Regions from separate parts of the Pseudomonas cavernicola genome, predicted to be linked through region 1. Evidence: predicted binding sites of a transcription regulator. Region 1 holds the regulator's gene; each other region holds the start of a gene.
What was found. Region 1 encodes sigma-54, which starts transcription at its own class of promoters, with help from an activator protein. Its sites were predicted from a motif close to ANTGGCATNNANNTTGCTNT; they were not measured.
Positions count from the first base shown of each region.

Region 2: a site for sigma-54 is predicted at 5,414-5,433, ahead of glnA (glutamate--ammonia ligase). Genes of this name have one in related genera too.
Region 3: a site for sigma-54 is predicted at 6,074-6,093, ahead of D3879_RS22105 (CmpA/NrtA family ABC transporter substrate-binding protein). Genes of this name have one in related genera too.

Region 1 is NZ_QYUR01000002.1:88,793-98,801, forward strand. It holds gene D3879_RS00760 (KpsF/GutQ family sugar-phosphate isomerase) at 154-1,128, shown strand; gene kdsC (3-deoxy-manno-octulosonate-8-phosphatase KdsC) at 1,128-1,667, shown strand; gene lptC (LPS export ABC transporter periplasmic protein LptC) at 1,676-2,245, shown strand; gene lptA (lipopolysaccharide transport periplasmic protein LptA) at 2,232-2,789, shown strand; gene lptB (LPS export ABC transporter ATP-binding protein) at 2,789-3,514, shown strand; gene D3879_RS00785 (RNA polymerase factor sigma-54) at 3,660-5,168, shown strand; gene hpf (ribosome hibernation-promoting factor, HPF/YfiA family) at 5,252-5,560, shown strand; gene ptsN (PTS IIA-like nitrogen regulatory protein PtsN) at 5,576-6,040, shown strand; gene rapZ (RNase adapter RapZ) at 6,316-7,170, shown strand; gene D3879_RS00805 (HPr family phosphocarrier protein) at 7,190-7,462, shown strand; gene pmbA (metalloprotease PmbA) at 7,516-8,862, opposite strand; gene yjgA (ribosome biogenesis factor YjgA) at 8,958-9,476, shown strand; gene tldD (metalloprotease TldD) at 9,522-10,009, opposite strand, start outside.
Region 2 is NZ_QYUR01000002.1:1,492,585-1,502,593, reverse strand. It holds gene D3879_RS26805 (CHASE domain-containing protein) at 1-607, opposite strand, end outside; gene D3879_RS07370 (substrate-binding periplasmic protein) at 604-1,434, opposite strand; gene typA (translational GTPase TypA) at 1,801-3,612, opposite strand; gene thiI (tRNA uracil 4-sulfurtransferase ThiI) at 3,744-5,198, opposite strand; gene glnA (glutamate--ammonia ligase) at 5,534-6,940, shown strand; gene D3879_RS07350 (DUF4124 domain-containing protein) at 7,164-7,724, shown strand; gene D3879_RS07345 (DUF4124 domain-containing protein) at 7,729-8,352, shown strand; gene glnL (nitrogen regulation protein NR(II)) at 8,807-9,892, shown strand; gene ntrC (nitrogen regulation protein NR(I)) at 9,889-10,009, shown strand, end outside.
Region 3 is NZ_QYUR01000008.1:44,790-54,798, reverse strand. It holds gene D3879_RS22130 (universal stress protein) at 1-670, shown strand, start outside; gene D3879_RS22125 (universal stress protein) at 833-1,735, shown strand; gene D3879_RS22120 (DUF1289 domain-containing protein) at 1,988-2,473, opposite strand; gene acnB (bifunctional aconitate hydratase 2/2-methylisocitrate dehydratase) at 2,953-5,553, shown strand; gene D3879_RS22110 (YgdI/YgdR family lipoprotein) at 5,692-5,901, shown strand; gene D3879_RS22105 (CmpA/NrtA family ABC transporter substrate-binding protein) at 6,211-7,431, shown strand; gene D3879_RS22100 (ANTAR domain-containing response regulator) at 7,452-8,030, shown strand; gene alaC (alanine transaminase) at 8,217-9,455, shown strand; gene D3879_RS22090 (polysaccharide lyase family 7 protein) at 9,718-10,009, shown strand, end outside.

The sequences.
Region 1 (10,009 bases):
TATAACATTGCCGCCTTCCGCCACCCAAGATCGAAACAACCTTCGTTCAGCATTGCGACAGCTCTGGCGAACAGCGCCCAGTAATGAAGGGTGAGCACTTTGGCCTTTACCGCTATAATCGCCGCCTTTTCATCCGGCCACTGCATTCACGATATGAGCCAATCCAGCGACCTGATCCAGTCCGCGCAGCGCACCATTCGCCTCGAACTCGAGGCTATAGAGAGCTTGCTACCCCGTATCGACGCGGCTTTCGTGCGTGCCTGCGAACTGATTCTGGCCAGCAAGGGCCGCGTCGTCGTCGTCGGCATGGGTAAATCCGGGCATATCGGCAACAAGATCGCCGCCACCCTGGCCAGCACAGGCACCACGGCGTTCTTTGTCCACCCGGCGGAAGCCAGTCACGGCGACATGGGCATGATCACCCGCGACGATGTGGTGCTAGCCTTGTCGAACTCGGGGTCTACCGCAGAAATCGTCACCCTGCTGCCCTTGATCAAGCGGCTCGGCATCACCCTTATCAGCATGACCGGCAACCCTGATTCGCCGCTGGCGAAAGCTGCCGAAGCCAATCTCGACGCCCGCGTCGCCCAGGAAGCCTGCCCACTGAACCTTGCGCCGACCTCCTCCACGACCGCCTCCCTGGTGCTCGGTGACGCCCTGGCAATCGCCCTACTGGAAGCCCGCGGCTTTACTGCGGAAGATTTCGCCTTCTCCCACCCGGGTGGAGCCCTCGGCCGCCGGCTGCTGCTGAAAGTGGAAAACGTCATGCACGCCGGCGCCAGCCTACCGAAGGTCCAACGTGGCACTTCGCTAAAAGAGGCTCTGTTGGAAATGACCCAGAAAGGCCTGGGCATGACCGCGGTAGTCGAAGCGGATGGGCGCCTCGCCGGAGTCTTCACCGATGGCGACCTGCGCCGCACCCTGGATCGCAGCATCGACCTGCGCCAAGCCAGCATTGACGAGGTCATGACACCACACGGCAAAACCGCACGCCCGGAGATGCTTGCCGCCGAGGCACTGAAGATCATGGAAGACCACAAGATCAGCGCACTGGTGGTGGTCGATCAACATGATCGCCCGGTGGGCGCCTTGAACATGCATGACCTGCTGCGTGCGGGGGTTATGTAATGAGCAACCATGCGATAAGCACCGACCTGCTGCAGCGCGGTAAAAAGGTCAAACTTGCTATTTTCGATGTCGACGGTGTACTCACCGACGGCCGCTTGTACTTCCTCACCGACGGCAGCGAATTCAAAACCTTCAACACCCTGGATGGCCACGGCATTAAAATGCTGATTGCCTCCGGGGTGCGCACCGCCATCATCAGTGGACGCAAGACCCAGGTTGTCGAGCGCCGCGCACAGAACCTGGGTATCCAGCATCTGTACCAAGGCCGCGAAGACAAACTGGTAGTACTCGACGAGCTACTTGGCGAACTCGGCCTAAGCTACGAACAAGTCGCTTACCTTGGCGATGACCTGCCAGACCTGCCAGTGATTCGCCGGGTGGGCTTGGGCATGGCCGTCGCCAGCGCCGACAGCTTCGTCCGCCAGCATGCCCACGGCGTTACGCAAGCCCGCGGCGGCGAAGGTGCGGCCCGCGAGTTCTGCGAATTGATCATGCGCGCCCAGGACAACCTTGACGCCGCCCAAACCGCCTATCTATAGAGCCGATCATGCTGCGCAAACTGCTTCTCTCCGTGTTTTTCACCCTCGCCGCCCTGCTGCTGGCGGCGCTCGGCTACTGGAATCTCAACCCGGACAGCCTGCTCGATCAAACGCCCAAAGCCAGCGCGGAAAACGCCATAGACTTCTATGTGGTTAACGCGAGCACCGTGCAATACCAGCCGGACGGCAAGCTGCATTACGAAATGACCTCCGACAAGGTCGAACACCTCAAGGCAAGCGACATCAGCCTGATGACTCGACCGGACCTGCAACTTTATCGTGGCACCCCACAGCCCTGGCATGTACGTAGCGCCCGCGGCGAAGTATCACCGGGGGGCACGGAAGTCGAACTGATCGACGCCGTGCGCGTCGAGCGCACAGACGCCAAAGGCCGCCCGACCATACTCACCACCAGCCGATTGACCGTGTTCCCCGACAAGCAATATGCGCAGACCCAGCAAGCCGTTAGAATCGAGGCGGCCAACGGGGTGACCACGGCACAAGGAATGAAAGCGTACTTGAATGACGGCAGGATGCTCCTGCTGTCCAATGTAAGAGGCCAGCATGAGGTTCGTTAACAATTTGTCTCTCCGGACCCTCCCCCTTCTGCTCAGTTTTAGCGCCGTACTTGGAAGCGCGAGCGCCTGGGCACTGCAGACTGACCGCGAGCAACCGATTCGCGTGCAAGCTGACAGCGCAGAACTCGATGACAAACAAGGCGTAGCGGTATACCGCGGCGACGTCGTCATTACCCAAGGCACCCTGAAGATCACCGGCAACACCGTGACCATCACGCAGAACGCCAGCGGCGATATCGAAATCTTTACCGCCATCGGCACACCGGCGTATTACGAGCAGAAACCCGCTGTCGACAAACAGATCGTCAAAGCTTACGGCCTGACCATCCAGTATTTCGCCGCCAACGAGCGCATCGTGCTGATCGACCAAGCCAAGGTAGTTCAGGAAGGCAATACCTTCGAAGGCGAGAAAATCGTCTACGACACCCAGCGCCAGATCGTCAACGCCGGCCGCGCCACCGGCACCAACGTGACCTCGCCGCGCCCGCGCATCGACATGGTGATCCAACCGAAAAACAAACCAGCCGAACAGCAGGCGCAGTAATGGCCATCCTGAAAGCTCAACACCTGGCCAAGAGCTACAAGGGCCGCCAAGTCGTGCGCGATGTCAGCCTGTCGATTGAAAGCGGGCAGATCGTCGGTCTGCTGGGCCCGAACGGCGCCGGCAAAACCACTTGCTTCTACATGATTGTCGGCCTGGTTAACGCCGACCAAGGCCGCGTACTGATCGACCAGCAGGACGTCACCCACCTGCCCATGCACGGCCGCGCCCGCGCCGGCATTGGTTATCTGCCGCAAGAAGCCTCGATTTTCCGCAAGCTGCCGGTCGCCGACAACATCATGGCGATCCTGGAGACACGCAAGGATCTCGATCGTGCCGGCCGCCGCCAGGCCCTGGAAACCCTGTTACAGGAATTCCATATCAGCCACATTCGCGACAGCCTCGGCATGAGCCTGTCTGGCGGCGAACGCCGCCGCGTGGAGATCGCCCGCGCCCTAGCCACCGCACCCAAGTTCATCCTGCTCGATGAGCCCTTTGCCGGCGTTGACCCAATCTCGGTCGGCGATATCAAGCAAATCATCCACCACCTCAAGGCCAAGGGCATTGGCGTTTTGATCACCGATCACAACGTGCGCGAAACCCTGGATATTTGCGAAACCGCCTACATCGTCAACGACGGTCAATTGATCGCCGAAGGCGATGCCGAGACCATCCTGGCCAACCAGTTGGTGAAAGAAGTCTACCTGGGCCACGAGTTCCGCCTGTAGTTCGCGTAGCCATGCACTACAGAAAGCGTTCGAGGGCTAGGCAAACCCCTCAAGGTCAGGCATATAATTTGCTTCCTGGTGGCGCTTTGGCGCCCTGTAGTGGATAGCGCACGTGCGCCGGCGAATAAGGTCCTAAGCCCCCTCCATGAAACCATCGCTAGTCCTTAAAATGGGCCAGCAGCTGACGATGACACCGCAGCTGCAACAAGCCATCCGTCTTCTCCAACTGTCTACCTTGGATCTGCAGCAAGAGATTCAGGAGGCCTTGGAGTCGAATCCGATGCTCGAGCGCCAGGAAGATGGCGACGATTTCGACAACACCGACCCTTTGGCCGATGGCGCGGAGAGCGCCCCGCCCGCGCCCAACCAGGAAGAGTCCTACCAGGAAACCAGCTATCAGGAGTCTGCCCCTACGGTCGACAACCTGGAAGAAGGCGAATGGAACGAGCGCATCCCCAATGAACTCCCAGTCGATACCGCCTGGGAAGACATCTACCAGACCAGCGCCAGCAGCCTGCCCAGCAACGATGATGATGAGTGGGACTTCACCACTCGCACCTCGGCCGGCGAGAGCCTACAAAGCCACCTGCTCTGGCAGCTCAATCTGGCCCCGATGTCCGATAAGGATCGCTTGATCGCCGCCACCCTGATCGACTGCATCAACAATCAAGGCTACCTGGAAGAGACCCTGGAAGAGGTGCTCGAAGCCTTCGACCCCGAACTGGATATCGAGCTGGACGAAGTAGAAGCGGTGCTGCATCGCATCCAGCAGTTCGAGCCCGCCGGCATCGCCGCCCGCGACTTGCGCGAATGCCTACTGCTGCAACTGCGCCAGCTACCAGCCAAGACGCTTTGGCTGAACGAAGCCCAGCGCCTTGCAGGCGACTACTTGGACTTGCTCGGCAGCCGCGATTACAGCCAGTTGATGCGCCGCATGAAGCTCAAGGAAGACGAACTGCGCCAAGTGATCGAGCTGATTCAAAGCCTCAACCCGCGCCCCGGCTCACAGATCGAAGCCAGCGAACCGGAATACGTGGTACCCGACGTCATTGTGCGCAAGCACAACGAACGCTGGTTGGTAGAGCTGAATCAGGAAGCCATGCCGCGCCTGCGGGTCAACCCGCAATACGCAGGCTTCGTGCGCCGCGCCGACTCCAGCGCCGATAACACCTTCATGCGCAATCAACTGCAAGAGGCTCGCTGGTTCATCAAGAGCCTACAGAGTCGCAACGAAACCCTGATGAAGGTCGCCACGCAGATCGTCGAGCACCAACGCGGCTTCCTCGATTATGGCGACGAGGCGATGAAGCCTTTGGTCCTGCACGACATCGCCGAAGCCGTGGGCATGCACGAGTCGACCATCTCGCGCGTGACCACGCAAAAATTCATGCACACACCGCGCGGCATTTACGAGCTGAAATACTTCTTCTCCAGCCACGTCAGCACCTCCGAAGGCGGTGAGTGCTCGTCTACCGCAATCCGCGCGATCATCAAAAAACTGGTTGCAGCGGAAAATGCGAAAAAGCCGTTGAGTGACAGCAAGATCGCTGGTTTACTGGAAGCACAGGGCATTCAGGTGGCCCGTCGCACAGTCGCCAAATACCGCGAATCCCTCGGGATAGCGCCTTCCAGTGAACGCAAGCGACTGATGTAACGGCTGCACTGATCCAAGCCAAAGTGTTCCGGTGGCAGGCCCGTTAGCCTGTCTCTTACACACGGCAATAAGGAGAAAGCGGTATGCAAGTCAACATCAGTGGACACCAACTGGATGTGACCGACGCCCTACGCGCCTACATCGTCGAGAAACTCGAACGGGTTGAGCGCCACTTCGGAAAAATCACCAACGTGCAGGTCACCATGGAGGTCGAGAAGCTCAAACAGAAAATCGAAGCGACCCTGCACATCGCGGGCGGCGAAGTCGTCGCCCGCGCCGAACATGACGACATGTACGCGGCTATCGATCTACTCACCGATAAGGTCAACCGCCAACTTATCAAGCACAAGGAAAAGCAGCAGGGTCGCCTGCAAGGCGCCCCGGCGCGCTGACACCATCCCCTACCCATGATTCGACTTGAAAATATACTGACCCCCGGCCGTTCCTTGGTGAACGTGCCGGGAGGCAGCAAAAAACGTGTCCTCGAACAGATCGCCAACCTGGTCGCCCGCGAATTGCCCGACCTGGATGGACAAGACATTTTCGAGAGTCTGGTCGCCCGCGAGAAGCTTGGCTCAACCGGTTTCGGCAATGGCATCGCCATTCCACATTGCCGTCTGCCTGGCTGCGTATCGCCGATCAGTGCTCTGCTACGCCTCGACGCCCCGGTAGACTTCGACGCTATCGACGGTGCCCCAGTAGATCTGTTGTTTGTCCTGCTAGTGCCAGAGGCCGCCACCGATGAGCACTTGGAGCTCTTGCGCCAGATCGCCAGCATGCTCGACCGCAGTGACGTACGCGAACAGCTGCGCCATGCCCAGAACAGCGACCGCCTGTACCAGGTAGTAGTGGACGTGCAGAACAGCCGCTAGGCGGAGGCTCTGTTGAGGTGACTTTGCATGCCGCGACGGAGGCCGTCTTGTCGCAGGACAAGACGCGAGGAGAGAAATTTGGTCATTCCAAATAAACGACGAGTAACGCAGACCTGCGACAAGACGGCCCCGTCCCTTCGGGTTGCGCGTCAAAGCTCGCCATACGTCGTTGCGGGACTTGCCAAGGGAATGACCATTGCCTGCATCCCGCGCCTAACCTGGCGAGCTTTGGCGCGGCAACGCGGCGAACAAAGTCACCTCAACAGAGCCTAGTCATGCGCTTGATCATCGTCAGCGGCCGCTCCGGCTCAGGTAAGAGCACCGCCCTCGATGTCCTCGAGGACAATGGCTTCTATTGCATCGACAACCTACCGGCCGGCTTGCTCCCAGAACTCGCGGAACGCGCCCTGCTCCACACTGAGCTGCTGCAGCCGCTGGTGGCCGTGTCGATTGATGCGCGCAACCTGCCGAGCCAGCTCAAGCGTTTTCCCGAATTGCTCGACGAAGTGCGCGCCCGGCACATCCAATGCGATGTGCTGTACCTCGACGCAGACGAAGAAACCCTGCTCAAGCGCTTCTCCGAAACCCGTCGACGCCACCCACTGACCACCGCCGAACGCTCACTGGCTGAAGCCATTCACGACGAAAGCCTTCTGCTCGGGCCGATCATCGATCTGGCCGACCTGAAGATCGACACCACGCATCTCAACCTCTACCAACTGCGCGACACGCTCAAGCTGCGTTTACTGAATAAGCCGGAACCGGGCACCGCGTTCCTGGTCGAATCGTTCGGCTTCAAGCGCGGCATGCCGGTGGATGCGGATCTGGTCTTCGATGTACGCTGCCTACCCAACCCGTATTGGAAGCCGGAGTTGCGCGAGCACTCAGGGCTCGAGCCATCCGTGGCGCAATACCTAGCCGCTCAGCCGGATGTCGAAGAGATGTTCCAAGACATCCTCGCCTACTTAGTAAAATGGTTGCCGCGCTTCGCCGCGAGCAACCGCGCCTATGTCACCATCGCCATTGGTTGCACTGGCGGGCATCACCGCTCGGTGTATCTGGCCGAACGACTTGGCCAGGCGCTGAAAGAACCCTTAAAGAATATCCAGGTTCGCCACCGCGACCTTTAGTAGAAGGATTTATGCAGCAATGCCTGCCTGTGAAATCACCATCATCAACAAGCTTGGCCTACACGCGCGCGCGGCTGCCAAGTTTGTCGGCGTGGCCGGGCGCTTTCCTTGCCAGGTGCGCGTCGGTCGTGCTCCAGAGTGCTACGTGGACGGCAAAAGCATCATGGCGGTAATGATGCTGGCCGCCGGCAAAGGCACCTCAATCCACCTACACACCGAAGGTGAGCAGGATCACGATGCCTTGAATGCGCTGATCGAATTGATCAATAACCGCTTCGACGAGGGCGAATAGTTCAACCTCTGGAGAACAAATCGCTAAAGCGATATGCCCACCAGAGGTTTCGGTCAGCTCCCCGCCACCATCATCCGCTCGATCAACACCGAACCCGTACGCACGTTGCTGCGCAACTCCAGGTCGCTACCCACCGCAAGAATCTGCTTGAACATATCGCGCAGATTGCCGGCGATAGTGACTTCCTGCACCGGGAACTGAATCTCGCCATTCTCTACCCAAAAGCCACCGGCGCCGCGCGAGTAGTCGCCGGTCACCAGATTCAACCCCTGCCCCATCAGCTCAGTGACCAATAGCCCGCGCCCCATGCGTCGGATCAACGCCGCCTGGTCATCCTCGCCATGACTGACGAACAGGTTGTGCACACCACCGGAGTTCGCTGTGCTCGGCAAGCCCAGCTTGCGCCCGGAGTAGGTGCCAAGGATGTAGGAACGCAACTCTCCGCGCTCGACGAAAGACTTGGCGTAGGTCGCCAGGCCATCACCATCGAACGCAGCGCTGCCCAGCGCCCGCGGAATATGCGGACGCTCATCGAGGTTCAGCCACTGCGGAAACAGCTGCTGGCCCAAGGCGCCTTCGAGGAAGGAGGATTTGCGATACAGGTTGCCGCCGGAGATCGCCGAGAGGAAATGGCTGAACAAGCCGGTGGCCAGCTCCGCGGCAAACAGCACCGGCACCTCGCAGGTCGGCACCGGACGCGCGCCCAACCGGCTGACCGCCCGCTCGGCGGCACGCCGGCCGATACTGGCGGCATCGGCCAGATCCTCGCCACGCCGGTTGACGTCATACCAGTAGTCGCGCTGCATCAGCCCGTCAGCCTCGGCGATCATCACGCAACTCAGGCTCTGCCGGGTGCTGGCGTAACCGCCGACAAACCCATGGCTGTTGCCGTACACACGGCAGCCTTGGTGCGTATTGAGGGTGGTGCCGTCAGCGTTCTTGATCCGCTTATCCGTTGCAAAGGCCGCCGCTTCACAGCTCAGCGCCCGCTCAATGGCCTGCTCCGGGGTGATATCCCAGGCATGGTAGAGATCCAGATCCGGCAAGTCGCGCGCCATCAGCTCAGGATCGGCCAGCCCGGCACAGTCATCCTCGGAGGCATGCTTGGCGATGGCCAGGGCCGCAGCCACAGTCTCACGGATCGCCGCGTCACCGCTCGCCGAGGTGCTCGCCGAGCCCTTACGCTGACCAACATACAGGGTGATGCCAAAGCCCTGGTCGCGATTGAACTCCACCGTCTCCACTTCGCCCTGGCGCACCGAGGTGGACAAGCCTTGCTCCACTGAGACCGCGACCTCACAGGCACTGGCGCCTTGCTGCTTGGCCTCGGCAATAATCCGCGCGACCTGCGCTTGCAATTCCGGCAAGGCCTGGGGGCCAACTACGTCTGCTGCACTCATAACCAACTCCACTTCTCAAGGTCAGTCACCCGACCGGGCCGGACAAGCGGCCCTCGACTCGTTATCATGGCGACGTTTCCAACTGGATCAGCCCCATGTCTGAATATTCCGACGACTTCTCCGAGGAGAAGAGCAAAACCCAAGTCAAACGCGAGCTGCATGCTCTAGTCGACCTCGGTGAGCGCCTGACAACCCTCAAGCCTGACCTAATCGCGCGCTTGCCGCTAACCGACGCCCTGCGTCGCGCCCTGGCTGAAGCGCCGAAGCACACGGCGAACATCGCCCGTAAACGGCACATCCAGTTCATCGGCAAGCTGATGCGCGATCAGAACATTGACGAAATCCTGGTCCTGCTGGACCAACTGGATGCGTCCACCCGTCAGTACAACGAACGCTTCCACGGCCTGGAACGCTGGCGCGACCGTTTGATCAACGGCGGCGACGACGTTCTCGAAGCCTTTGTTGGCGACTATCCGGAGGCTGACCGGCAGCATTTGCGTCAACTTATTCGTCAGGCCCAGTACGAAACGGCACATAACAAGCCACCTGCCGCCACGCGCAAAATCTTCAAATACATCCGTGAGCTGGACGAGAGCAAACGCGGTCTGCGTTAACCCTTATTCCATCACGGTGGGTTACGGCCTGCGGCCTAGCCCACCCTACGCTCCCGTTCCGCCCACGGTAATCGCATCGATTTTCAGCGTCGGCTGACCGACACCGACCGGCACCGACTGACCGTCTTTACCGCAGGTGCCGACACCACTGTCCAGCGCCAGGTCGTTGCCGACCATCGACACCCGTCCCATGGCTTCCGGGCCATTGCCAATCAACGTGGCACCCTTGACCGGCGCGGTGATCTTGCCATCTTCGATCAAGTAAGCCTCGCTGGTGGAGAACACGAACTTGCCGCTGGTGATGTCGACCTGACCGCCACCGAGGTTGGCGCAGTAAATGCCCCTCTTCACCGAGGCGATAATCTCTTGCGGGTCGCTCTTGCCGGCCAACATGTAGGTGTTGGTCATCCGCGGCATCGGCAGGTGTGCGTACGACTCACGCCGGCCATTGCCGGTCGCGGCCACGCCCATCAGGCGAGCGTTCAGCTTGTCCTGCATATAACCCTTGAGCACACCGTTTTCGATCAGCGTGG
Region 2 (10,009 bases), 1.4 Mb from region 1:
CGAAGCCAGGCTGCGAGCCGGCTTGCGCATCAGCTTCCAGCAGCAGCTCCAATTTGCTGGTGATGGTCGCATCGCCGGAATCCCGCGCCTGCTCCATCGCCGCGCGCCGCAAAGGCTCGGCGTAGGGGTCAAGGCCAAACATCAAGCGGTTGCGCCCCGCGAAGAGTTCCAACTGGATCACCGGCGCATAGAACTCACGCTCACCCTCGGGCCTTATCTGGTACTGCGCCAGACCCTGTTCTTGCTGGGCGGCAATGTGCTGGGCTTTTTCGGCATGCGGCACCCATTGCAAAAAGCCAATCCCCTCGATGCCGGCAAAGTCCGCGCCTAACTGCAGAGAGTCAACATAGGTTTTGAACTCCCCACGCTTGACCTTGCCCGACGCGGCAAACAAACCCTGCACCCCCCTTAGCACCTGCTCATAGGCCGCAATCCGTTGCTCAATGCTGCTGCTCGCCTCACGCAAATTGAAATCAGCGCGCTCCTGCTGATCGAGCAAGGCATTGCGTTGTTCATGCTGCCAAAGCAGGTAGGTAACGCTCAGCGAGACCAACAGCGTCAGCGGCGCCAGTAGCTGATAGCGCAACGTCCACTTGAGCGTTTTCAAAAGTCGACCATCGTTCGAGCAAGTTCAGCAGGGAAGTACTTTTCAAAAATGCGCAGCACCGTGCCATCCGCGCGCATCGTCTCCACCAATGCACGCCATTTGGCTTGCTCCGCTTCGGGAATCGACTTCTTGGACATGATCAGCCCATGCGGAGTGGGAGCGTCACCGGTATCGATAATGCGCGTCAGCTGCCTGATCGCTCCGCTCTCCACCTGCGAATAGTCGAACGGCTCGATGATCATTCCCTGGATCCGATTCATCTCCAACACTTCATACAGCGGCTCCAGCCGGCTCGCATAGCTGACCCTCCGCTCGGCGCTTAGGCGGTCGACCAGGTGATTGGCATTCGGGCTATAACGGAAGCTGCGAATAATCCCCAGTTGCAGCGCTGGATTGTTTTCGAAATCAGCCAGTTGCTGTACCTGGGCGTCTTTGCGCACCAGCAGGTAGTACTTGTTAGAAAAATACCAGGCAAAGCCGGCAAACTTTTCCCGCGCCTCATTGCTGATGCCGGAAAGGCTGAAATCCAGGGCACCCGATTCAATCAACTGCCATATCCGCGCGCGCGGCAGCAGGGTAACCGTCACCTTGCAGCCACTGCGCTTGATCAGTTCAGCCGCAAAGTCCTTGTCGATCCCGGCATCGGTTTCTGCCGAATAGAGCAAACCGTGATCATGTAAAGCCAGCGTCATGGCGCGACTGCAATCAGGCCCCTGCGCCGCTAGAACGTTGTCGACCGCACCGAGCGCCAGCAAAGCCAGCGTTAGCCGAAGAAACTGCCGCATAAAACTTCGCACCCTACAACTCAGACCGATGACTGTGCGCATATCAAGTCCCTTTCTGCGCCTGCTCGATCGAAAGAGTAGGCCAGCACGGATGACTTGTATGGCCGATTGCCGCTATTTCCAGCAATCCGACGTTTGCTCGACCCGGCAAACCACGCAAATCGCCCCCCCTTTCCTCAACGCTTGCCCACTGTATAGCCACGCAGGTTGACTCGCTGCCAACAAAACGCCCCGTTAGTCGGACTGGCAGGGCGCTGAATCGCTACTTCTGTTGGGTTGTCTCGCTAGCCGCAACCTTCGGCTTGGGAGGATGCTTAGCTCACCTCAGCAACTATTTACTTGCCCAAAAAAAATCCCCGCCATCAACGATGGCGGGGATTTTTACTTAAGCCCGCAGTGAGCTAAGGCTTAGCCTTTGCTCGAACGCTTGCGCAGGTTCTCGTCCAGGATCTTCTTACGCAGACGGATCGATTTTGGCGTGATTTCAGCCAATTCGTCGTCTTCGATGAATTCCAGAGACTGCTCCAGGGTGTAGCGGATAGGCGGAACCAGAGCGATGGTTTCGTCTTTACCGGAAGCACGCATGTTGTCGAGCTTCTTGCCCTTGGTGGGGTTGACGCCCAGGTCGTTGTCGCGGCTGTTGATGCCGACCAACATGCCTTCGTACACGTCATCGCCATGGCCAAGGAACAGCTTGCCACGCGCTTGCAGAGTCTCCAGCGAGTAGGTCAGTGCCTTGCCGGTCGCAGTCGAAACCAGCACGCCATTCTGACGGCTGGACATATCGCCAGACTTCATCGGGCCGTAGTGGCTGAAGATGCTGGTCAGGATGCCGGAACCGGAAGTCATGGTCAGGAACTGGTTACGGAAACCAATCAAGCCACGAGCTGGAATGGTGTACTCAAGGCGAACGCGGCCCTTGCCATCGGGAACCATGTTGCTCAGGTCGCCTTTACGCAGACCCATTTGCTCCATCATGGAACCCTGGTGCTGCTCTTCCAGGTCGATGGTGACGTTTTCGTACGGTTCGTGCTTGACGCCATCCACAGTCTTGATGATGACCTCAGGACGGGAAACACCCAGCTCGAAGCCTTCGCGACGCATGGTTTCGATCAGTACCGAGAGGTGCAGTTCGCCACGGCCGGAGACCTTGAACTTGTCAGCGGTGTCGCCTTCTTCAACGCGCAGGGCGACGTTGTAGAGCAGCTCTTTGTCCAGACGTTCCTTAATGTTACGGCTGGTGACGAACTTGCCTTCCTTACCGCAGAACGGCGAGTCATTGACCTGGAAGGTCATGCTCACGGTCGGCTCATCAACGGACAGCGGAGTCATTGCTTCGACGTTGAGCGGATCGCACAGGGTGTCGGAGATGAACAGTTGGTCGAAACCGCTGATGCAGACGATATCGCCAGCAGCTGCTTCTTCAACGTCAACGCGGTGCAGACCGTGGTGACCCATCAACTTGAGGATACGACCGTTACGGCGCTTGCCGTCGACATCGATTGCCACAACCTGGGTGTTCGGCTTGATGCGACCACGAGCGATACGGCCGATGCCGATAACGCCGAGGTAGCTGTTGTAGTCCAGTGCGGAGATTTGCATCTGGAACGGGCCGTCACGGTCGACTTTCGGCGCTGGGACGTTGTCGACGATAGCCTGGAACAGCGGGGTCAGGTCTTCAGCCAGGTTGTCGTGCTCAAGACCGGCCAAGCCGTTGATCGCCGAAGCGAAAACGACCGGGAAGTCCAGTTGTTCTTCGGTGGCGCCGAGGTTGTCGAACAGGTCGAGCATTTGATCGACGACCCAATCCGGACGTGCGCCCGGACGGTCAACCTTGTTCACCACAACGATTGGACGCAGGCCAGCCTGGAAGGCTTTCTGGGTCACGAAACGGGTTTGCGGCATCGGGCCGTCAACGGCGTCGACCAGCAGCAGAACCGAGTCAACCATGGACATCACGCGCTCAACCTCGCCACCGAAGTCGGCGTGGCCGGGGGTGTCGACGATGTTGATGTGGTGGCCATTCCAGTTGATCGCGGTGTTCTTCGCGAGAATGGTAATGCCGCGCTCTTTTTCCTGGTCGTTGGAGTCCATCAGGCGCTCGGTGTCGAGCTCGTTACGCTCGAGGGTGCCGGACTGACGCAGGAGTTTGTCGACCAGGGTGGTTTTGCCATGGTCAACGTGGGCGATGATGGCGATGTTGCGTAGATTTTCGATCACTTGTGCATCTCGATCAGAGGATTCGGTTCGCCGCTAAGTCTAGGCGGCCAGTATGAATAAAATGAGTGGCTCAACAGCCCCGTCGGTCGGGGGGGCGGTGGCGGATACTGCCGCCAAACAGACCCGGCGTCTTATGCCGGGCGATAAACGCGCACATTGGCATGCCCCTCGCTGAGCAAGTGATGGGCATGCAGGCGGCTCATCACGCCTTTGTCGCAATACAGCAGGTACTGGCGGGTAACATCCAGCTCCTTAAAGCGACTGTTGAGTGCGAAGAACGGCAAAGGTTGAACCTCGATGCCATTCAGCTCCAGCGGCAGGTCCTCCTGAGCATCCGGATGACGGATATCCAAGACGATCTGCCCAGGCAAGGCTTCACTCACTTCCTCAACCTGGATGTCTTCGCCCAACTCGTCGATCACCCGGTCGATCGGCACCAAGCGGGCGCGCTCCAAGGCACGCTCCAGCACGGCCATATCGAACTGGGCCTCTTCATAGACGACGCGTTCGGGCTTGGCGCGGGTGGTCGGGTTCACCGATATCACCCCACAATATTCCGGCATGTGCTTGGCAAACTCGGCGGTGCCGATTTGCGTCGCCATGTCGATGATGTCTTGCTTGTGGCTGGCAATCAGCGGACGGATCACCAGTTTGTCGGTGGCCCGGTCGATTACCGCGAGATTCGGCAGGGTCTGGCTGGAAACCTGGGAAATCGCCTCGCCGGTGACCAGCGCATCGATATCCAAACGATCGGCAATATTGCTGGCGGCGCGCAACATCATTCGCTTAAGCACCACACCCATATGGCTATTATCTACCTTGCCGAGAATCTCGCCGAGCACTTCCTCGAACGGCACGCTGACGAACAGCACCCGCTGCGAGCGGCCGTACTTGTCCCAGAGGTAGTGCGCAACCTCCATCACCCCCAGTTCGTGGGCACGGCCACCGAGGTTGAAGAAGCAGAAGTGGCTGACCAGCCCGCGGCGCATCATTTGGTAAGCCGCTACCGTCGAGTCGAAACCGCCGGACATCAGCACCAGCGCGTGCTCGATGGCGCCCAGCGGATAACCGCCGATGCACTCATGCTGATGATGGATGACAAACAGGCGCTGGTCGCGAATCTCCATGCGCACCACGACTTCCGGCTCTTTCAGCGAAATCCCGGCCGCCCCGCACTGCTGACGCAGTTGGCTACCGACATAACGCTCGACATCCATCGAACTGAAGCTGTGCTTGCCGGCGCGTTTGCAGCGCACGGCAAAGACTTTGCCCGGCAGCAAGTCGGCGTAATGCGCCTTGCACTTCTGCACCATGTCATCAAAATCAGCCAGCGGGTATTCGTTCACTTCGAGGAATTGGCCAATACCCGGAGTACGGGTCAGGCGCTCGATCATCTCGCGCAGTACTTTCGGCTCGGTGATCTTGGTCTCGACGTCGAGGTTGTCCCACACGCCATCCACCACGAGGTCTGGATCCAGGTCACGCAACACCATGCGAATGTTCTTCGCCAGCTGGCGGATAAAGCGCTTACGCACCGGCCGGCTTTTGATGGTGATTTCAGGGAAGACTTTAACGATAAGTTTCATGAAAACAGCGCGCGTGAGGCCAGCCGAAAAAGAGGGGGCAGGATTATAGCGGAAATTGCTCAAGGTTTAACCAGTTATCGAGCATAAACATCTGAGGCGCACCAAAACAAAGCACTGAGATTCTTTGCTGCCCCATACCAGTGCAAGGGCGCATCCAACTTGACCACACAACCCCCGCCACGCCTGACTTTCACTAATTAAGCCCACTTCAGGGCACTGGCATGCAATTTGCTCTCTTGTGAGGCAGGTTGCCCTGGCGGAGTATTCCCGCCCGGCTTCACCCGTTTATTTTGGGGGCTAACACTTACCAAGCCCCTATCCATCTGGAGGACACCATGTCGAAGTCGCTTCAACTCATCAAAGAACACGACGTGAAGTGGATTGATCTGCGCTTCACCGACACCAAAGGCAAACAGCACCACGTGACCATGCCGGCCCGTGATGCAGCGGACGAAGACTTCTTCGAAGTCGGCAAGATGTTCGACGGCTCCTCCTTGGCTGGTTGGAAAGGCATCGAAGCCTCCGACATGATCCTGCTGCCGGACGACAGCACCGCCGTGCTCGACCCGTTCACCGAAGAGCCGACCCTGATTCTGGTCTGCGACATCATCGAACCGTCGACCATGCAAGGCTACGACCGCGACCCGCGCGCAATCGCCCACCGCGCCGAGGAATACCTGAAGAGCACCGGTATCGGTGACACCGTATTCGTCGGTCCGGAACCCGAATTCTTCATCTTCGACGAAGTGAAATTCAAATCCGACATTTCCGGCTCCATGTTCAAGATCTACTCCGAACAAGGCTCCTGGATGTCCGACGCCGACATCGAAACCGGCAACAAAGGTCACCGCCCAGGCGTTAAAGGCGGCTACTTCCCGGTTCCGCCGTTCGACCATGACCACGAAATCCGTACTGCCATGTGTAATGCCATGGAAGAAATGGGTCTGGTCATCGAAGTTCACCACCACGAAGTGGCGACTGCCGGTCAGAACGAAATCGGCGTGAAGTTCAACACCTTGGTCAACAAGGCTGACGAAGTTCAGACCCTCAAGTACTGCGTACACAACGTCGCAGACGCCTACGGCAAAACCGCTACCTTCATGCCGAAGCCGCTGTACGGCGATAACGGTTCGGGTATGCACGTGCACCTGTCCATCGCCAAAGATGGCAAGAACACCTTCGCTGGCGAAGGCTATGCCGGCCTGTCCGATACCGCCCTGTACTTCATCGGCGGCATCATCAAGCATGGTAAGGCTCTGAACGGCTTCACCAACCCGTCGACCAACTCCTACAAGCGTCTGGTTCCGGGCTTCGAAGCACCGGTCATGCTGGCCTACTCGGCCCGCAACCGTTCCGCCTCGATCCGCATCCCCTACGTTTCCAGCCCGAAAGCACGCCGTATCGAAGCGCGCTTCCCGGACCCGGCTGCCAACCCCTACCTGGCCTTCGCAGCTCTGCTGATGGCTGGCCTGGACGGTATCCAGAACAAGATCCACCCCGGCGATGCCGCCGACAAGAACCTCTACGATCTGCCACCGGAAGAGGCGAAAGAGATCCCGCAGGTTTGCGGCAGCCTGAAAGAAGCCCTGGAAGAGCTGGACAAGGGTCGTGCGTTCCTGACCAAAGGCGGCGTATTTAGCGATGACTTCATCGATGCCTACATCGCCCTGAAGAGCGAAGAAGAAATCAAGGTGCGCACCTTCGTGCACCCGCTGGAATACGACCTGTACTACAGCGTCTAAGCCAGCCACGCCTGCTTTAGCAGCGTGACTCAAAGGCCTCCCCAGTGAAAACTGGGGAGGCCTTTTTATTGAGCCAGACTGTAGCTCTTCGTAGGAGCGGGCTTTATAGCCTTTTTATCTGGCACTTTTTATTTGCTGGCGCGCACAGCTATAAATGTACGAGCTTGCCAGCGCCTCCCGCCAGTGCAAGGCTAAGCAACACACCCTCAACGGGAAGCCAGCCATGCGCCTCACGCTTACCTGTCTGCTGCTCGCACTGGCCGTGCCGGCCGCCGCACAGATCTACAAATACACCGACGCCAACGGCAACACGGTGTACACCAACCAGGCGCCAGACGGTGTAGCGACCGAAACCGTCAAACTGCCGCCCACCAATAGTGTGGAAATGCAGGTACCGACCGCGCCCATTGCCAATCCGGCGACTACTCCGGCCGCAAAAGCTGTTTACAGCGTGCTACAGCTGACCAACCTCCCCTCGGAGGGAGCCCTGCGCGCCAATAACGGCACCTTCAGCGTCGGCGTGAAGCTGCAACCGCGCCTGAGCCCCGGCCATCGTCTGCGCCTGCTCTTGGACGGCAAGCCCTACGGCCAGGCGAGCAATGTGCCACTCCTGCAGCTGAGTAATATTCCACGCGGCGAACATAGCCTGGCGGTGGAGGTCCTCAGCGGCGAACAATCGCTCCAACAAAGCGCCACCGAGACCTTTACCGTGCAACGCGTCAACACCAGCAGCCCAGCGTTGCGTCCGCCTGCACCAACACCTACCCCGAGACCAGCCCCCTAAAAACATGCGATTTCTCCTGCTTTGCCTCCTGCTGATCGGCCCTCCGGTTGCCGCCGAGGTCTACACCTATATCGACAGCGAGGGTAATCGTGTCTTCACCGACCGCCCAAAACCAGGCAATGCCAAGCGCATCGAGCTGGCCCCGTCCAATGGCATGTCAGCCAGCAATATCCCATCGCCCCCCGCGCTGGTGCAGGCCGCGCCAGTTGCCACACCACCGACCTATCAGCTCCTGCGCATCCTGATACCCGAGCCAGATGCGACGGTCCGCGACGGTGCCTCCGGCAACCTGATCGTCACCGCCACCAGTGAGCCCAACCTGTTGGCCGGGCATAACTACCGCCTGCTGCTCGACGGCCAGGTGATGGGCGGCCCCAGCCGCAGCCCAGTCTTCCCGTTGAGCAATCTGACGCGCGGCACCCATCAATTGGCCGTGGAAATCCTCGATGGCAACGGCCGCACCCTGGAGCGCACGCCGAACCAGCCGGTGCATGTCCTGCGTATTTCCCTGGATCAAAAACGCATGGCCAAACCGTGCAAGAAAAAAGATTACGGCGTGCGACCCGAATGTCCGCTGAAAGATAAGCCGCCAGAGAAGAAGGACGTCCCTTACGTCCCCTTCATCTAATCCACTGGCATCGCACTGATTTGGTGCGATAGCCTGCACTACTATCTATACACTCCCCATTTTGGTTCGCTAACTGTTCTGGTTGGCGCAGAAAAGTAGCCCAAAGCCCCCGCCCGGCAGTGTTCGCGCGTCTTTTCGGGGCTTTGGTTTGCTTTTTGCATTTTCAGATCCATTCTCGGGATCTTTAGGCTCTGTTGACGCTTAATGAAGGCCGCGCCGGAGCCTGCTGTTGCGCAGGGCAAGGCGCGAGGAGTGTGATTTGGTTGTTCCAAATGAACGACGAGTAACGCAGCCCTGCACAACAGCAGGCCCGGCCCTTCGGGTTGTGCCTGAAAGGGCGCCATGCCGCGTTGCAGGCCTTGGCAAGGGACGACCATTGCCGGCTGCCTGCGCCTTGCCTGGCGCCCTTTCAGGCGACAACGCGGCTCGTCATTAAACGTCAACAGAGCCTATGATGACCATCAACGACGCCCTGCACCGACTGCTGCTGGATAACCTGACCACCGCGACCCTGCTGCTCAACGCCGAACTGCGCCTTGAGTACATGAATCCGGCGGCCGAGATGCTGCTGGCCGTCAGTGGCCAACGCAGCCATGGCCAGTTCATCAGCGAGCTGTTCACCGAGTCGCCGGAAGCCCTGGCCTCGTTGCGCCAGGCGGTGGAACAGGCGCACCCGTTCAACAAGCGCGAAGCCGTGCTGACGGCGCTGACCGGGCAAACCTTGACCGTCGACTATGCGGTGACTCCGATTCTCAATCGCGGCGAAACCCTGTTGCTACTGGAAGTCCATCCGCGTGACCGACTGCTGCGGATCACCAAGGAAGAGGCGCAGCTGTCCAAGCAGGAAACCACCAAGCTGCTGGTGCGCGGCCTGGCCCATGAGATCAAGAATCCGCTCGGCGGCATCCGCGGCGCCGCCCAACTGCTGGCCCGCGAGCTGCCGGAAGAAAGCCTCAAGGACTACACTAACGTCATCATCGAAGAAGCCGACCGCCTGCGGAACCTCGTGGACCGCATGCTCGGCTCGAACAAGTTGCCGTCTCTGGCGCTGACCAACGTGCACGAGGTGCTGGAACGCGTCGGCAGCCTGGTCGAAGCGGAAAGCCAGGGCAGTATCACGTTGGTGCGCGATTACGATCCGAGCATCCCGGACGTGCTGATCGACCGCGAACAGATGATCCAGGCGGTGCTGAATATCGTGCGCAACGCGATGCAGGCCATCGGCACGCAGAACGAGTTGCGCCTGGGCCGCATCACCCTGCGCACCCGCACCCTGCGCCAATTCACCATCGGCCACACCCGCCATCGCCTGGTGACCAAGGTGGAGATCATCGACAACGGCCCCGGCATCCCGGCGGAGCTACAGGAAACCATCTTCTACCCCATGGTCAGCGGTCGCCCGGACGGTACGGGGCTAGGCCTGGCCATCACCCAGAACATCATTAGTCAGCACCAGGGGCTGATCGAGTGCGAGAGCCATCCCGGCCACACCGTGTTCTCGATCTTCCTGCCGTTGGAACAAGGAGTTACTTCGCCATGAGCCGCAGTGAAACCGTCTGGATTGTCGACGACGACCGCTCCATCCGCTGGGTCCTGGAAAAAGCCCTGCAACAGGAAGGCATGACCACCACCAGCTTCGACAGCGCCGACGGCGTAC
Region 3 (10,009 bases), on a different contig from region 1:
CCTGGTGATCAAGCAGCACCTGCCCGACCACCCGCTGGCGAAGTCCCTCCTCACCCCCGAGGACTGGAAGCTGCTGCGCTATTGCCCCAGCCCGGTGCTGATAGTGAAAACCGCCACGCCCTGGACCGGCGGCACCATTCTCGCGGCCGTCGATGCCGGCAACAGCGACATCGAACACCGCGTCCTGCATTCCGGCATCGTCAGCCACGGCTACGACATCGCCGAACTGGCCGGCGGCACTCTACACATGATGAGCGCCCATCCCTACCCCATGCTCTCGGCGGCCGACCCCGTGCTCCAGCTCAAGGAGAGCATCCAGGCTTTCTATCGCGAACAGTGCAAGACGTTCCAGGCCGAATTCGACATCAGCGACGAACGCCTGCATATCGAGGAAGGTTCCGCCGATGTGCTGATCCCGTACATCGCGCACAAGCTCAAGGCCGCGCTCACGGTGATCGGGAGCGTGGCCCGTACCGGTCTGTCAGGCGCACTGATCGGTAACACCGCCGAGATGATTCTGGACACCCTGGAGAGTGATGTACTAGTGCTCAAACCAGACGACATCATCAACCACCTGGAAGAACTGGCCGCCCCACCACCGAGTCCATCGGCCGACGCCGCGGCATCCTCCTGGCCCTATAACCATCACAACCATCGACCACACACTTAGGCACAAATCGAACGCCCCAGCCAACCAACTGCCTTGGCCAATCGCCACAGGCCTAGCATGCAGATTCACTCAGCGAGCAAGACCTGCTGTCCTTTAAATCAGCCCCAAGAAGTAGGAGAGGTCAGCCCGTAATCACGCTTCCCTGAGTTGGAGGAGATTGCCATGCAACGCATCCGCCGCATTCTGGTAGTGCTCAACCCCGAGCAATCCGATGGCCTGGCGCTTAGACGAGCAAAACACATCGCCAATGCCATCCACGCCGATCTTCACCTGCTGTTCTGCGACCATAGGCATGACCACACCCCCTTCATCCGCAGATTAAGCGAAGCACTCAAGGGAGAAGGCTTCAGGGTTACGACCCAACAGGCCAACTGCGATCACCTCCATCCCACCGACGCCATACTAACCGCCCAGCAGACCAACGCATGCGATCTGGTGATCAAGCAGCATTACCCGGACAACCCGCTGACCAAGAACCTGCTTACCCCCGAGGACTGGAAGCTGCTGCGACACTGTCCGGTCCCGGTATTGATGGCCAAAACCAATCGCCCCTGGAATGGCGGCCTGGTCTTGGCGGCCATGGACGTCGACAACCATGAGGGCGAACACCGTGATCTGCAGGGCAGCATCATCGTCCATGCCGTCGATCTTGCCGCCTTGATCCACGGCTCAGTGCATGTGGTCTGCGCCTACCCGCAAGTGTTTTTTTCCTCTGCCGATCCAAGCCGTCTCATGCCCGCCGGCAACGCCGCCCATTACCTGGAGGCGTGTAGCTGGTTCCAGAATGAGTATGAGCTCCACGACCACCAATTGCATGTTGCCGAGGGTCCAGCCAAAGCCGTGATTCCGCAGATGGCCCATGAACTCGCGGCGGTTATCTGCGTAATTGGCACAGTCGCGCGCAAAGGCCTTCCCAGCATGCTCATCGGCAATACCGCCGAAGCCCTGCTCGATCGAGTGGAGAGCGACGTGCTGGTGTTGAAACCCCACGACAGTGACGTCCACTTGCTAGAACCCTATGAGGAGCACCTGCCCGCGATGGAGAAACCTCAGCGCAACCCCTAACCGACAGCCACGAAAAAGCCGCCAACGCAGGCCGTGTGAAAACGAAGCGAGCGAAAGTTAGACAAGGCGCAGCGGTGCGGAGCGGAGTAACAGCCGCAGGCTGGCCCGAAGGGCGAGCGCCAGCGAGTCAAAACAGGCGAAAAAGCGCAGTTTACGCGGTGTAAATGAGCATTTTGAGCCTGTTTTTAACGCCGTATAACCGAGCGCAGTAGTTTTCACACAGCCTGAACGGGCGGCTTTTTCGTGCTTAGCTCAGCGATCAGACGCGAATATCTCCAGGCCTTCGCGGAGGAATTTCGGCGCGATATAGCGCTCGTAATGCGCCTCGGACAGCAGAAAGAACTCACGATCGATGGCGTCGCGCAGCTCCGGCAACGCCCAACCGCGAAACTCAGGCAACAATGTCATGCCATAAGCGTCCAGCTGGCTGATGACGCGGGCGCCACGGGCAATCAGTTGATATGCCCAGCAATAGGCCGACTGCTCGGGGACGAAGCGAATTTTGCGCCGCTCCAACTGGGTGCGTAGACGAACGGCATCGAAAACATCCAGCTTCGCCGTCATGACCTGTACCAGCAGGATTTCCAGACGTCGCCAAACCGCACGCTTCTCCTCTTCGTTATAGAGATTCCAGTTCACGACCTCGTGATGGAAGCGCTTGCAGCCGCGGCACACCAGATCACCGTAAACAGTGGAACAGAGGCCGACGCAAGGCGTCTTGATACGTTGATTAGACATGGCGTGGAGGTACAAGCAGAGGGGAAACAGTTGGGCATCTTAGCCCTTTGTCTAAGTAGGGTCACCCCAGCGCAGCAGGCTGTGTGAAAACTACTGCGCTCGGTTATACGGCGTTAAAAACAGACTCAAAATGCTCATTTACAACACGTAAACTGCGCATTTTCGCCTGTTTTTGCCTTGTCTAATCTTCGCTCGCTACGTTTTCACACAGCCTGGCATGTGGGGCTTTTGTCTTAACTTCGCGAGTCTTTTCCAGTAGAATCGGCCCGCCATTCTTAGGCGTCATGTCCGTTAGAAGCTGTTTTCAAAGCGTCACGAGCACAGTTAATCCAGCAGGAACGCCGTTGGCTGGGGTACCACGCCCCCTCAGGTGCCCCAGCCAGCCCTCATCTAGTTCGTCCTGCCGGCGTAAAACTTTGAAAGCAGCTTCTGGATGCGTCCCGGACAACCCTATGGGACCACTGATGAGGGTAATAACTGTGCTTGAAGCCTATCGCAAACACATCGCAGAGCGTGCCGCTCAGGGCATCGTGCCCCAGCCGCTAAACGCCGAACAAACCGCAGGCCTGGTTGAGCTGCTGAAGAACCCGCCTGCTGGCGAGGAAGCATTACTCGTTGATCTGATCACCAACCGTGTTCCGCCCGGTGTGGACGAAGCGGCCTACGTCAAGGCCGCCTTCCTCTCGGCGCTGGCCAAAGGCGAAGTCAGCTCGCCACTGCTGGACAAAAAGCGCGCCGTCGAGCTGCTCGGCACCATGCAGGGCGGCTACAACATCGTCACCCTGGTCGATCTGCTGGATAACGCCGAGCTGGCTCCGGTTGCTGCCGACGAGCTCAAACACACCCTGCTGATGTTCGACGCCTTCCACGACGTCGCGGAAAAAGCCAAGAACGGTAACGTTCACGCCAAAGCCGTACTGCAGTCCTGGGCCGATGGCGAGTGGTTCAAGAACCGCCCGACCCTAGCCGACAAGATCAGCCTGACCGTCTTCAAGGTCACCGGCGAAACCAACACCGACGACCTGTCCCCGGCGCCCGACGCCTGGTCCCGTCCGGATATCCCGCTGCACGCCCTGGCCATGCTGAAAATGGCCCGTGACGGCATCGAACCTGATCAGCAAGGCGCCATCGGCCCGCTAAAGCAGATCGAAACCATCCGCGCCAAAGGCTTCCCGATTGCCTACGTCGGTGACGTAGTCGGCACCGGCTCTTCGCGTAAATCCGCGACCAACTCGGTGCTGTGGTTCTTCGGTGACGACGTTCCTTATGTCCCGAACAAGCGCGCTGGCGGCTTCTGCTTCGGCAGCAAAATCGCCCCGATCTTCTACAACACCATGGAAGATGCCGGCGCCCTGCCGATCGAGTTCGACGTCTCCAAGCTGAACATGGGCGACGTGATCGACGTTTACCCCTACGCCGGTAAAGTTACCAAGCACGACAGTGAAGAAGTGCTGGCCACCTTCGAAATGAAGACCCCAGTTCTGCTCGACGAAGTCCGCGCTGGCGGCCGTATCCCGCTGATCATCGGCCGTGGTCTGACTGAAAAAGCGCGTGCCGAGCTGGGTCTGCCGGCGTCCAACCTGTTCAAGCTGCCGGAGCAACCGGCCGCCAGCACCAAGGGTTACACCCTGGCGCAGAAAATGGTTGGCAAGGCATGCGGCGTGACTGGCGTTCGTCCAGGCACCTACTGCGAACCGAAAATGACCACCGTCGGCTCCCAGGACACCACTGGCCCGATGACTCGTGACGAGCTGAAAGACCTGGCTTGCCTGGGCTTCTCCACTGACCTGGTGATGCAGTCGTTCTGCCACACCGCGGCCTATCCGAAGCCGATCGACGTCACCACCCACCACACCCTGCCGGACTTCATCATGACCCGCGGCGGTGTTTCCCTGCGTCCGGGCGACGGCATCATCCACAGCTGGCTGAACCGCATGCTGCTGCCGGATACCGTCGGTACCGGTGGTGACTCGCACACCCGTTTCCCGATCGGCATCTCCTTCCCGGCTGGTTCCGGTCTGGTCGCGTTCGCCGCCGCCACCGGCGTGATGCCGCTGGACATGCCGGAATCGGTGCTGGTGCGCTTCAAAGGCAAACTGCAACCGGGCGTCACCCTGCGCGATCTGGTCCACGCCATTCCTTACTATGCGATCCAGGCTGGCCTGCTGACCGTAGAGAAGAAAGGCAAGAAGAACGCTTTCTCCGGTCGCATCCTCGAGATCGAAGGTCTGGAAGAGCTGACCGTCGAACAAGCCTTCGAGCTGTCCGACGCCTCGGCTGAACGTTCGGCTGCCGGTTGCACCATCAAGCTGTCGAAAGAGTCCATCGCCGAGTACCTGAACTCCAACATCACCCTGCTGCGCTGGATGATCGGTGAAGGTTACGGTGACCCGCGTACTCTGGAACGCCGCGCACAAGCGATGGAAGCCTGGCTGGCCAATCCGGAACTGATGGAAGCGGACAAAGATGCCGAATACGCCGAGATCATCGAGATCGACCTGGCCGACGTGAAAGAGCCGGTGCTCTGCGCGCCGAACGACCCGGACGACGCTCGCCTGCTCTCCAGCGTGGCTGGCGAGAAGATCGACGAAGTGTTCATCGGCTCCTGCATGACCAACATCGGTCACTTCCGCGCCGCCGGCAAGTTGCTGGAAAAAGTCAAAGGCAGCATTCCGACCCGTCTGTGGCTGGCTCCGCCGACCAAGATGGACGCGCACCAGCTGACCGAAGAAGGCTACTACGGTATCTACGGCAAAGCTGGCGCCCGTATGGAAATGCCGGGTTGCTCGCTGTGCATGGGTAACCAGGCGCGTGTAGAAGCCAAATCCACCGTGGTTTCGACCTCTACCCGTAACTTCCCGAACCGCCTGGGCGATGGTGCCAACGTGTACCTGGCTTCGGCTGAGCTGGCGGCTGTTGCCTCCATCCTCGGCAAGCTGCCAACCGTCGAGGAGTACATGGTGTACGCGGCCGACATCGACAGCATGGCTGCCGACGTTTATCGCTACCTGAGCTTCGACCAGATCGCCGAGTTCCGTGAAGCGGCTGCGAACGCCAATATCCCGGTCGTTCAAGCCTAACGAAGCAACGCATCAAAAAGAGCCCCGCCTAGTGCGGGGCTTTTTCTTTTCCGGAACACCTTGCAGCTCCGCCTGCAACAGCTATTTTCTGATTAGGGACCGCCGAATGCGGACCTTTTCAAGTATCAGGAGGGCCCCATGAAGCATTGGATTCTTGCCGTACTCTGCGTACTTGGCCTGACTGGCTGCGCCAACGAATACATCATCGCCACCGTCGATGGCCAGTTGCTCACCACCGACAACAAGCCGGAACTGGACGACGACACCGGGATGCTCGAATTCGAGGACAGCGAAGGCCGCAAGCAGCATATCCCGCAGGCCCAGGTGAAACAGATCATCGAACGTTGAGGTACGCCCCTTCCTCAACCTTTACCCTGCTTCGGCGGGGTTTTCTTTCTGGGGCCAGGTATTGGACTGGGAACGCAGCACAGTCACGCATCTTTTGCTTCTGCCACCCCGGCCACAGAGACATGATCTATCTGCGCTCCTGGATCACCGCCGGGGAAAGCTTCGCTCCCCGACTGGCATATCGCTTGCTTGAGCCTTAGCCACAGCGCTGACGCCTACGTCGAAGTCAGCCATAGACAATCGCTTCGCTACCGGCCACTGCTCTGGCCGTACCTAGAGCGGTGCGCATGATTCAGGGACAGCACAGCAATGACCGATGATAGCCAAGACAACACCCGCACGACTGCCCAGGCCTGGGTCGCCGGCTCGGATGCGCCTGAAAAGAGTGCGCTCAACCTCGGTTTTATGGCCCTGACCGACTCGGCTTCGCTGATCGTCGCAGCCACCCAGGGCTTCGCCCAGCCTTATGGCCTGACGCTAAACCTGCAACGCCAAGCATCCTGGGCCAGCCTGCGCGATAAGCTGCTGACCCGCGAACTGGACGCCGCCCAGGCGCTCTACGGCCAGGTTTATGGCATTCACCTCGGGCTGGGTGGGCCTGCCTGCGAGATGGCCATCCTCATGGGCCTGTGCCAGAACGGCCAGGCGATCAACCTGTCCGAACCGCTCAAACGTGCCGGCATGACCACTCCTGAAGCGCTCGCCAGCTGCGTGCGCCAAAGCGGTGCAAAACTCACCTTCGCCCAGACCTTCCCGACCGGCACCCATGCCATGTGGCTCAACTACTGGCTGGCCAGCCACGGCATTCATCCGCTGCATGATGTGAACACGGTGGTCGTACCGCCCGCGCAAATGCTCGCTCACCTCAAAGCGGCACGGATCGATGGCTTTTGCGCAGGCGGCCCGTGGGGCGCGCTCGCGGTAGAGCAAGGCCAAGGCTTCACCATCGCCACCAGCCAGATGATCTGGGCCGATCACCCGGAGAAAGTGCTCGGCGTCACCCATGAATTCGTCGAGCGCTACCCCAACACCGCGCGCGCTCTGACCATGGCAGTTCTCGAAGCAAGTCGCTTTATCGACGCGAGCACAGAAAACCAACGCAGCACTGCGCAACTGATCAGCGGCAGCGAGTACATCGATGCCCCGCTCTCAGCAATCCTGCCGCGCTTCCTCGGCCAATACCAAGACGGGCTCGGCAACGCCTGGCACGACCGGCATCCGCTGCGCTTCCACGCCGAGGGGGCGGCAAACATGCCCTATCTGTCCGACGGCCTGTGGTTCATGACCCAATTCCGCCGCTGGGGCCTGCTGCGGGATGATCCGGACTACCTCGGCATCGCCCAACAGGTGCAGCAACTCGAGCTCTACCGTGAGGCCGCCAGCGCCCTGGGCATCGCCGTGCCAGCCACGCCCATGCGCAGCGCCACCTTGCTCGATGGCAAAGTCTGGGACGGCTCCGACCCGGCCGGCTATGCGCGCAGCTTTGCCCTGCATGCCCTGGCCGATGCGCCACAGTCGCTAGCCCTTTAAGCCAGAGGATGACCTCCCCAATGCTGCGCATCCTCCTGATCAACGACACCGCGAAGAAGTTCGGCCGCCTCAAGGCTGCACTGACCGAAGCGGGTTTCGAGGTTATCGACGAATCCGGGCTGACCATCGACCTGCCTGCCCGAGTCGAAGCCGTGCGGCCCGACGTGATCCTGATCGACACCGAGTCCCCCGGCCGTGACGTGATGGAGCAAGTGGTGTTGGTCAGCCGCGATCAGCCGCGGCCCATCGTCATGTTCACCGATGAGCACGACCCTGACGTGATGCGCCAAGCCATCCAGTCAGGGGTCAGCGCCTATATCGTCGAGGGCATCCAGGCCCAGCGTCTGCAGCCGATTCTCGACGTTGCCATGGCCCGCTTCGAGAGCGACCAGGCGCTGCGTGCGCAACTGCAGGCACGCGATGCCCAACTGGCCGAGCGCAAGCGCATTGAGCTAGCCAAAGGCATGCTGATGAAAATGAAAAATTGCAACGAGGAAGAGGCCTATACCCTGATGCGCCGCCAGGCCATGAGCCGCCAGCAGAAGTTGATTCAGGTGGCCGAACAGATCATCGCCATGAACGAACTGCTCGGCCCTTGAACCCCAACAGAGTGGAAATTGGCTGGCAATGTAGGGTGGATGGATAGTGCGTCATCCACCCTACAATCCCTTCGAAAGCTCAGAAAACTCGACAACGGCCCCGCCCCCCGCTTATCTTCGCCTCCGGTCACCACAGTGGCCAACGTCGCTCGGACGGTTCCGGGCGCTTACGTCTCCGAGGAAAGCATGGCTGACCAAGCTTCGCGCCGCTTTGCGCGCATCGATCGTCTCCCCCCCTACGTTTTCAACATCACTGCCGAGCTGAAGATGGCTGCCCGCCGCCGCGGCGAGGACATTATCGACCTGAGCATGGGCAACCCCGACGGCGCCACCCCGCCGCACATCGTCGAAAAGCTGGTGCAAGTCGCCCAGCGCGAAGACACCCACGGCTACTCCACCTCCAAAGGCATCCCACGCCTGCGCCGAGCGATCTCGCGCTGGTACGCCGACCGCTATGCCGTGGACATCGACCCTGAGCACGAGGCCATCGTCACCATCGGCTCCAAGGAAGGCCTGGCGCATCTAATGCTCGCCACCCTCGACCACGGTGACACGGTGTTGGTGCCCAACCCGAGCTACCCGATCCATATCTACGGCGCAGTTATCGCCGGCGCCCAGGTGCGCTCCGTACCGCTGGTACCCGGCGTGGACTTCTTCGCCGAGGTGGAACGGGCAATCCGCGAGAGCATCCCAAAGCCAAAGATGCTGATTATCGGCTTCCCCTCCAACCCCACCGCTCAGTGCGTGGAGCTGGATTTCTTCGAGCGGATTGTCGCCCTGGCCAAGCAGTACGACGTACTGGTGGTGCACGACCTGGCCTACGCCGACATCGTCTACGACGGCTGGAAAGCACCGTCGATCATGCAGGTGCCCGGCGCCAAGGACATCGCGGTGGAGTTTTTCACCCTGTCCAAGAGCTACAACATGGCCGGCTGGCGGATCGGTTTCATGGTCGGTAATCCCGAGCTGGTGAATGCCCTGGCGCGAATCAAGAGTTACCACGACTACGGCACCTTCACCCCGCTGCAAGTTGCCGCGATTGCCGCGCTGGAAGGCGATCAACAATGCGTACGCGAGATCACCGCGAACTACCAGCAGCGTCGGGATGTGCTGGTGCGTGGCCTGCACGAGGCCGGCTGGATGGTCGATAACCCGAAAGCCTCGATGTATGTCTGGGCGAAAATCCCCGAGCCGTACGCCCAACTCGGCTCGTTGGAGTTCGCCAAGAAGTTGCTGGCCGAGGCCAAGGTCTGCGTGTCGCCCGGCATCGGTTTCGGTGACTACGGCAACGACCATGTGCGCTTCGCCCTGATCGAGAACCAGGATCGTATCCGTCAGGCCGTACGGGGTATCAAGGCGATGTTCCGTGCCGATGGCTTGCTGCCGTCGACGTCTTCGCCAAAGGCCAAGCCTGAGTCCGTCTAAGCGAGTCAAAAGGCGGCGGAGTGATGGATGGCGGAACAGGCATGCATCACTCCAACGCCTTCACTGCGCATGCCGCCAGCGGATAATCGAGCAGCGGCATACCCGCGAACAGGCCATTGGCCTTGAAAATAGCGGGCTAGTGGCCACTGACGGCTGCAGCTGATTGAAAAGCAGCGCCCCACTCGTCACTTGGTCTGAACTTGTACGGTCCTTGGCTACCGAAAAGGGGCTTCTTTCCCCTCAGCCACAAAAGGACTTAGCAATGCTCGACCTCACGACATGGAACCTCACCATCCCCGCCTACGATTCCGCCACCCTCATCGATACCCAGCGCCTCAACAACGGCTACGAGAGCCAGTACTTCCGCCGTAATGACGACGACAGCATCAGCTTCTGGGTGCCGGTCAACGGCTCGCACACCAAAGACAGTGTCTATCCACGCACCGAACTGCGCGAAACCCAAGCCGATGGCACGCTCAGCTACTGGCCTTACCAAAATGCCGACAACTACCTGAGCGCCGTGCTGACGGTGAATCAGGTACCGAGCAAGAACA